2 regions of the Mesorhizobium sp. L-2-11 genome follow, and region 1 is predicted to be linked to the other one. Evidence: predicted binding sites of a transcription regulator. Region 1 holds the regulator's gene; the other holds the start of a gene.
The links. Region 1 encodes HrcA, which represses chaperone genes, less so after heat shock. Its sites were predicted from a motif close to GTTAGCACTCNCNNNNNGNGAGTGCTAAC; they were not measured.
Positions count from the first base shown of each region.

Region 2: the regulator HrcA is predicted to act here: its motif matches at 2,657-2,685, upstream of groES (co-chaperone GroES).

Region 1 is NZ_AP023257.1:687,573-691,990, reverse strand. It holds gene rdgB (RdgB/HAM1 family non-canonical purine NTP pyrophosphatase) at 1-124, opposite strand, end outside; gene JG739_RS03270 (VOC family protein) at 124-534, opposite strand; gene rph (ribonuclease PH) at 542-1,258, opposite strand; gene hrcA (heat-inducible transcriptional repressor HrcA) at 1,395-2,510, shown strand; gene JG739_RS03255 (hypothetical protein) at 2,594-2,791, shown strand; gene JG739_RS03250 (LysE family translocator) at 2,971-3,588, shown strand; gene cysK (cysteine synthase A) at 3,777-4,418, shown strand, end outside.
Region 2 is NZ_AP023257.1:4,563,440-4,567,857, reverse strand. It holds gene JG739_RS21885 (TetR/AcrR family transcriptional regulator) at 1-346, shown strand, start outside; gene groL (chaperonin GroEL) at 554-2,209, opposite strand; gene groES (co-chaperone GroES) at 2,272-2,568, opposite strand; gene JG739_RS21870 (bifunctional helix-turn-helix transcriptional regulator/GNAT family N-acetyltransferase) at 2,988-3,923, shown strand.

The sequences.
Region 1 (4,418 bases):
GCAGGCCATAGTCCTTGGCCGACTTCGCTTCTATTCCGAACGGCGCCATCAGATCGGCGAATTCGCGCAATTTGCCGGCATTGTGGCTGGCGACAACGATCTCATGTCCATCAAGCGAATGCATCAGATGCCCCAGATTCTTGGTTCTGCGAATTCGATCGAATTGCCGGAGGGGTCGCGAATATAGATCGAGCGGCCACCCTGCGGCCATTCGAACTCGCTTTCGATGGCGATTTTCTTGCGCTCAAGATGCGCTCTCCAGCGCACGATCTCGTCCGCGCTCGCCGCAAAGCAGAGATGGCCGTCGCCGACCGTGCCGTGCGGCGGCACTTTCAGCCTGGCATCGGGCGCCGGCGGCACCTTGGTCGCCTCGGCGTTGAAGATAAGCAGCACGCCGTCCCCGCAACGGAAGAAAAGATGCCTGCCGTCGACCTTGCCCAGCAGATCGAGCCCAAGCACATCGGTGTAGAATTTTTCCGCAACATCGAGGTCGGTGACGTACAGCGCTGATTCGAGGATAGCGGAGGGGGTCATGACCGGGTTAAGCTACAGCCATCTGCTGCAGGCTGACCAGTCGCGTAATACCTTTCTTGGCCAAATCCATCAGCGCCGCAAATTGCTCTTCCGAGAAAGGCTCGCCCTCGGCCGTGCCTTGTATCTCGACGATGCCGCCCTTGCCGGTCATGACGAAATTGGCGTCGGTGCCGGCCGATGAATCCTCGAGATAGTCGAGGTCGATGACAGGCTGGCCGTCGTGGATGCCGCAGGAGACAGCCGCGACATGGTCCTTCAGCACCTTGGCGACACTGGCCATCTGCCGGGCTTCCATCCAGCGCAGGCAGTCGTAAAGCGCCACCCAGCCGCCGGTGATCGAGGCGGTGCGCGTGCCGCCATCGGCCTGGATCACGTCGCAGTCGACGGTGATCTGCTGCTCACCCAGCGCCTGCAGATCGACCACTGCACGCAGCGAACGGCCGATCAGCCTCTGGATTTCCAGTGTGCGGCCGCCTTGCTTGCCGGCCGAAGCCTCGCGGCGCATGCGCTCTCCGGTCGAGCGCGGCAGCATGCCGTATTCCGCCGTCACCCAGCCCTTGCCGGAATTGCGCATCCAGCCCGGCACCTTTTCCTCGAGGCTGGCGGTGCAAAGCACGTGGGTGTCGCCGAACTTCACCAGGCACGAGCCTTCCGCGTGCTTGGAGACGCCGCGCTCAAAGGAGATGGCGCGCATTTCGTCGAATTGGCGTTTGGAAGGGCGCATTCAGGCTTCTTTCCTGTCATTTTAGGATTCGTGGCCGGCTTGTAGCCGCACGCGACGAGAGGCGCAAAGGAAAATGGACCAGTTGCGCGGGCGCGGCCGAAGTCTATATCTTTGGGCCGGAGGTATTTGGCTCGAAATGACCAAGGCAGTCGATCCCAGTTCCCAATCGGCGGCAGCGCTCCAGTCACCCGCGCTTCAATCGCCCGCCCTTCAATCACTCGACATGCGCTCGCGCGATATCTTTCGGCGCATTGTCGATTCCTATCTGAAGGACGGCGAGCCGGTCGGCTCGCGCAGCCTGTCGCGTATCCTGCCGTCTTCGCTTTCGCCGGCCACCATCCGCAATGTGATGAGCGATCTCGAGCATCTCGGCCTGATCTACGCGCCGCATATCTCAGCCGGCCGATTGCCGACCCAGGCCGGCCTGCGCTTCTTCGTTGATGCCTTTATGGAGCTTGGCGATCTCTCCGACGAGGAGCGCCGCGCCATCGAGGCGCAGGTGCGCGCCTCCGGCTCTGGTGCGACGCTGGAGCACATGCTCACCGAGGCCAGCCAGATGCTGTCCGGCATGTCGCGCGGCGCCGGCCTCGTGCTTGCCGCCAAGAACGAGGTGGCGCTCAAGCATATCGAATTCATCCAGCTCGAACCGAACAAGGCGCTGGCCGTGCTTGTGTCGCAGAACGGCGATGTCGAAAACCGTGTTGTCGACCTGCCTGCCGGCATCACTGTCTCGCAACTGCACGAAGCCTCGAATTTCCTCAACGCCCATATCCGCGGTCGCACGCTGGCCGAGGCGCGGGTCGAGATCGCCCGCATCAAGGAAGAAACCAAGGCCGCCCTCGACACGCTGTCGCAGGAATTGGTCGAGAAGGGCCTTGCGGTTTGGGCAGGCGCCGAGAGCGGCTTGCCTGCGCGTCTCATCGTGCGCGGCCGCGCCAATCTGCTGGAAAATGTCACCGCCCAGGCCGACATCGAGTTGCTGCGGCATTTGTTCGAGGATCTGGAGACGCAGGACGGGCTGATCCAGCTTCTCGACCTCGCCGAGGAAGGCTCCGGGGTGCGCATCTTCATCGGCTCGGAAAACAAGCTGTTTTCGCTGTCGGGCTCGTCGCTGGTCGTGGCGCCCTATCGCGACAAGGACGCCCGCGTCATCGGCGCGCTCGGCGTCATCGGCCCGACCCGGCTGAACTATGCACGCATCGTGCCGATGGTCGACTATACCGCGCAGCTTATTTCCCGCATGCTGCGATAATGCATGTCGCCCAAAAAAACCGAAGCGCGTCGCACGAAACCCTTCCAGCGCGACACGCTTAAGGCAACCTCAAGGAGAAAAAAATGGCGCTGGAATCATTCAAGGCTCAGATCAGCCTGTTGCTCGAGCAGATGATCAACCAGCCCGAGGATCAGCATGAAGTGCAGGAGCAGCTGCGCGAAAAGCTGAGGGAAATGCGCGCCATGGGCCTGCCGCTGCCGGCCGATCTCGTCGCGCTGGAAAAGCGCCTCGACGACGATTTCTACGCGGCCGGAAATTGAGGCGACGACCAAAACGGTCGATTTGCTTCAACTCTCCGTGGCGAACCACTCAAAGCGGAACTTGATCGGTGAGTTCGCCCGGCCGGCGGCGTGGTGCAATCGAATCCGACTCTCAGGGAGTACACGCCTGCCCGCCTTTGTGCGACAAGGTTCAGTCTTCATGCGCTAAGGCCGAAACCATGACCCTCACCGGATTCCTCGCTTATAGCGCGGCGCTCGGCATCGCCGCCGCCATCCCTGGCCCGGGGTTGACCGCGCTTATTGCGCGTGCGCTCGGATCCGGCTTTCGCTCGGCGCTCGCCATGTCCTTCGGGCTGATGCTCGGCGATCTCATCTATCTCACCGCCGTGGTGCTTGGCCTCGCTCTCGTCGCACAGACCTTCGGCATGGCCTTCCTGGCGATTAAATGGCTGGGCGTCGCCTATCTCGCGTTCCTTGGCTGGCGCTTCTGGACGAGCGGCATCACGCCCGAAACCGTGCAGGCGAAGAAAGGCAGGGGCGGGCTGGTGTCGAGCTTTATTGCCGGCCTCGCCGTTACGCTCGGCAATCCGAAGACAATGATCTTCTATCTCGCCATCACGCCGACCATCGTCGATCTGAAGACCATTACGCTAGCCGACTACGGCATCCTCGTCGGTCTGACGCTCGTCGTGCTCCTGATGGTGCTGGTGCCCTATCTGGCGCTGGCGGCCAAAGCGCGCGGGTTCCTGAAGTCGCCGAGCGCGCTGAGGGCGCTGAACCGCACCGCCGCCGGTTTCATGGTTGGAGCTGCGGCTGCGATCGCCGCCCGGCAATAGCCAGTTTTGGCCTCGGCTGAATGCTTTTCCCGGGGGGCGAGGGTGTTTTCAGCATTCGACCCACTCGGATATTTTCAAACGGCAGACTAGCTTGCGCGGCCGAAGGCTTTATCCTGCCTGGTCGAGACTTAGCTGCCTGACTCTTGCCCGTCTGACTCTTGCCCGCCTAACTCTTGGGAGCGAAACCAATGAACAAGCCCGCCACCACCGCGCACATGCCCGGCCGCGGCCGCATCTACAATTCGATCACCGAGACGATTGGCGACACGCCGCTGGTGCGGCTCGACAAATTCGCCAATGAAAAGGGTATCGTCGCCAATCTGCTGGCCAAGCTCGAATTCTTCAACCCGATCGGCTCGGTCAAGGATCGCATCGGTGTCTCGATGATCGAGGCGCTGGAGGCATCGGGCAGGATTGCGCCCGGCAGGACCACGCTGATCGAGCCGACCTCGGGCAACACCGGCATCGCGCTCGCCTTTGCCGCCGCTGCCAAGGGCTACAAGCTGATCCTGACCATGCCGGAAACCATGTCGGTCGAACGCCGCAAGATGCTGGCGCTGCTCGGCGCCGAGCTGGTGCTGACCGAAGGGCCGAAAGGCATGAAAGGCGCCATCGCCAAGGCCGACGAGTTGGCTGCGACGCTGCCCGACGCCATCATTCCGCAGCAGTTCGAAAATCCCGCCAATCCGGAAATTCACCGCCGCACCACTGCCGAGGAAATCTGGAACGACACTCATGGCGAAGTCGACATCTTCGTCGCCGGCATCGGCACCGGCGGCACCATCACCGGGGTCGGCCAGGTGCTGAAGCAGCGTAAGCCCTCCGTGCAT
Region 2 (4,418 bases), 2.8 Mb from region 1:
TTACCAGTCGGTCGCACGCATGCTGGAGGACAACCAGTTCACGCTTGGCTGTCCGATCGCACCCGTGGTGCTGGACGGGCCCGCCGACGTGCCGGAACTCGCCGAACTGTGCCGCTCGGCTTTCGAGCAATGGATAGGCCTGCTGCAGGCGGCCTTCGTCAGGGCAGGGGTGCCCGAGCGCCGCGCCCGGGCCCTGGCGCTGCTTGTCGAATCATCGCTGGAAGGGTTGATGGTGATCGCGCGCGCCAGCCGCGACCGCGCCCCGGTGCTGGCGGTGGCCGATGAGGTCGCCGCGCTGATTGAGGGTGCTTTGCCGGCCAAAGAGGTCGCTGTAACGGTGAGTTGACGTTTTTGTGGCTTTCATCGCATGGAAGCCGGTGCGGATGCCGTCGGGCGCCGTCCACCCCATCATGCCGTAACTATTACCAAAGCGTACAACGGTACAGGAGTCTCGCCCGCCGATTCACAGCTGGCACGGCGATTGTGGTGCATGACAAACAAAAAGGGCGACCTCTCGGCCGCCCTTTCCGTAGCTGAAAGCTGATGGGCTGGATTAGAAATCCATGCCGCCCATGCCGCCCATGCCGCCGCCGCCCATGCCGCCTGGCATGCCGCCGCCAGCCGACTCCTTCTTCGGCGCCTCAGCGATCATGGCTTCGGTGGTGACCAGCAGGCCGGCGACCGAGGCCGCGTCCTGGAGAGCCGTGCGCACGACCTTGACCGGATCGACGATGCCCATGGCGATCATGTCGCCATATTCGCCGGTCTGGGCGTTGAAGCCGAAGGTCGGGCCCTTGTTCTCGAGGATCTTGCCGGCAACGATCGATGCTTCCGCACCGGCGTTGGCGGCGATCTGGCGAGCCGGAGCCTGCAGCGCGCGACGCACGATGGCGATGCCAGCGGTCTGGTCGGAATTGGCGCCGACAGCCTTGATGGTCAGCGAAGCACGCAGGAGTGCGACGCCGCCGCCGGGAACGATGCCTTCTTCGACGGCCGCGCGGGTCGCGTTGAGGGCGTCATCGACGCGGTCCTTCTTTTCCTTGACTTCGATCTCGGTCGCACCGCCGACGCGGATGACGGCAACGCCGCCCGCCAGCTTGGCGAGACGTTCCTGCAGCTTCTCCTTGTCGTAGTCCGAGGTGGTCTCCTCGATCTGCTGCTTGATCTGGGCGACGCGGCCCTGGATCTCGGCCTTCTTGCCGGCGCCGTCGACGATGGTGGTGTTCTCCTTGGAGATCGACACCTTCTTGGCGCGGCCGAGCATGTTGAGGCCGACATTCTCGAGCTTGATGCCGAGGTCTTCGGAGATGACCTGGCCACCGGTGAGGATGGCGATGTCTTCCAGCATGGCCTTGCGGCGATCACCGAAGCCCGGCGCCTTGACGGCGGCGATCTTCAGGCCGCCGCGCAGCTTGTTGACGACCAGCGTGGCCAGGGCCTCGCCTTCGACGTCTTCCGAGATGATGACCAGCGGCTTCGAGGTCTGCACGACAGCCTCGAGGATCGGCAGCATGGCCTGCAGGTTGGAGAGCTTCTTCTCGTGGAGAAGGATGTAGGCGTCTTCCAGATCCGCAACCATCTTGTCGGCATTGGTGACGAAGTAGGGCGAGAGATAGCCGCGGTCGAACTGCATGCCTTCGACGACTTCGAGTTCGGTCTCGGCGGTCTTGGCTTCCTCGACCGTGATGACGCCCTCATTGCCGACCTTCTGCATCGCTTCGGCGATCATCGAGCCGACCGAAGCATCGCCATTGCCGGCGATAGTGCCGACCTGGGCAACCTCTTCCGAGGTCTTGATCTTCTTGGCGTTCTTGATCAGCGTCGCGACGACGTCGCCAACCGCGAGGTCGATGCCGCGCTTCAGGTCCATCGGGTTCATGCCGGCGGCAACCGCCTTGTGGCCTTCCTGGACAATCGACTGCGCCAGAACGGTCGCGGTCGTGGTGCCGTCGCCGGCGATGTCGTTGGTCTTCGAAGCAACTTCGCGGACCATCTGTGCGCCCATGTTCTCGAACTTGTCCTCAAGCTCGATTTCCTTGGCGACGGTGACGCCGTCCTTGGTGATACGCGGTGCGCCGAACGACTTGTCGATGACGACGTTGCGGCCCTTGGGGCCGAGCGTGACTTTCACTGCGTCGGCGAGGATGTTGACGCCGCGCAGCATGCGCTCACGGGCATCGCGAGAAAATTTTACGTCTTTGGCAGCCATTTTTAGCTCCTGGCAGGGGCTTGAATTGAGCCCGAAGATTTAAATGAGGGTGAGGCCGATATTCAGCCGATGATGCCCATGATGTCGGATTCCTTCATGATCAGAAGGTCTTCGCCATTGAGCTTGACTTCGGTGCCCGACCACTTGCCGAACAGGATGCGATCGCCTGCCTTGACGTCGAGCGGGACGAGCTTGCCGGCTTCGTCGCGGGCGCCGGAACCAACGGCGATGATCTCGCCTTCCTGCGGCTTTTCCTTCGCCGTGTCGGGGATGATGATCCCGCCGGCAGTCTTGGATTCGGATTCAACCCGGCGTACGACCACGCGGTCATGAAGCGGGCGGAACTTCGACTTTGCCATTTTTTATTCCTCGGTGAGAATGGTGAGAACAGTTCCTCCGTCCGGCGGCGCCGGACAAACCTACAAGCCCGGCGGCGCCGGACCTACGTTTAGCACTCACCAATGGCGAGTGCTAACGTGGCGGTGAGATAAGCCGGCGGCTGACGAGAGTCAAGGCGCTGAGTGAGCCGATCGATGGCCAGCGATGAAGTACTGGCGCCTCGGCAGAGTAAGCACCACCGGCGCGCATCGTTTCGCCAGCGGATGGGAGCCGCCCGGCAGGACGCGCACTTCGTCGAACCAGTCGCCCCGCCTCGTCTATCAGCATGGCAAGCGTCGCGAAGCAACAAGTCGGCGTCATTCTCGGACTGGGCAATGCCCTGCTTCGGATACTTGACTAAGTCAAGTAAATGGTTGATCTTGCGCTGGTGGAGGATGCCATGACGATTCATCATCAACCCGGCAGGGAGCGGATCGATGCTGTGCGGGGTTTCAACCGCTTCTACACCCGCCAGATCGGGCTGCTCGACGAGGGGCTGCTGAAAAGCCCCTTCTCGCTGACCGAGGCTCGGGTGCTCTATGAACTGGCGCATCGCGACGGCCTGACCGCCACCGATCTTGCGCGCGATCTCGGTCTCGACCCCGGCTATCTCAGCCGGTTGCTGAAAAAGTTCGAGGAGCGCGGTCTGGTCGAGCGCGCGGCGACGCAAGCCGATGCTCGGCGCTCGTCGATTACGCTGACGCCGGCGGGAAGGGCGGCGTTCGCGCCGCTGAACCAGGGTTCGCACGATCAGGTCGCGACCCTGCTCGACCGGCTTTCCGCACCGGAACAGGACAGGCTGGTCAAGGCGATGCAGACTGTGCAGCGCCTGCTGGGCGAGAGTGCAGAGCCCAAGGTCCCCTACATGCTGCGGCCCTTGCAGGTCGGCGACATCGGCTGGATCATCCATCGCCAGGGCCTGCTTTATGCGCAGGAATATGGCTGGGACGAAACTTATGAGGCACTGGTCGCCGAAATCCTCGGCGCTTTCGTCAAATCCTGCGATCCGAAATGCGAACGCAGCTGGATCGCCGAGCGGGAAGGGGAAGTCGTCGGTTCGGTCTTCGTCGTGCGCCAGTCGGACGCGGTGGCGAAGCTGCGCCTGCTCTATGTCGAACCGTCGGCGCGCGGTCTCGGCATCGGCAGGCGGCTGGTCGAGGAATGCATCGGCTTTGCCCGTGCCAAGGGCTACAAGACGTTGACGCTGTGGACCAACGACGTGCTCACCTCAGCGCGCCGCATCTACGAGGCGGCCGGCTTCAAGCTGGCCGACCAGGAAGGCCACCACGCCTTCGGCAAGGATCTGGTCGGCCAGAATTGGTACCTGGAGTTGTAACGCTCTTTCCTACTCCCCTTGTGGGGCCCGAAGGGCGGGCGAGGCCGTGACTGGCCCCGGGGCGGCGGATCGGCGCGCAGCGTAGAGACGGAAGGGGTGCTGGACGGAGTGCGGTTTTTGCCAAGTTGGAACACCCCTCATCCGGCCGCTTCGCGGCCACCTTCTCCCACAAAGGGGAGAAGGGGGAGCCAATCTCAAAGGTCGGCGATTTGCGTGACGATGGTGCTGGACAACCGTGGCGGTAACAGCGCGGTCTTGCCTTCTCCCCTTGTGGGAGAAGGTGGATCGGCGCGCAGCGCCGAGACGGAAGAGGGGTGTTGGACGGAGTGCTGTCGGTGCCAAGCTCGAGCCCCCCTCATCCCGAGCTTCGCTCGGCCATCTTCTCCCACAAGGCAGGGCTGTCCGGGGAAAGTTTTGAGTGAATCGAAATGCCACATGTGCATGCCCCGTAAAACGGGGTTTGTCCGTCTTTTCTCTGGTTGTCGAGACTCAGAA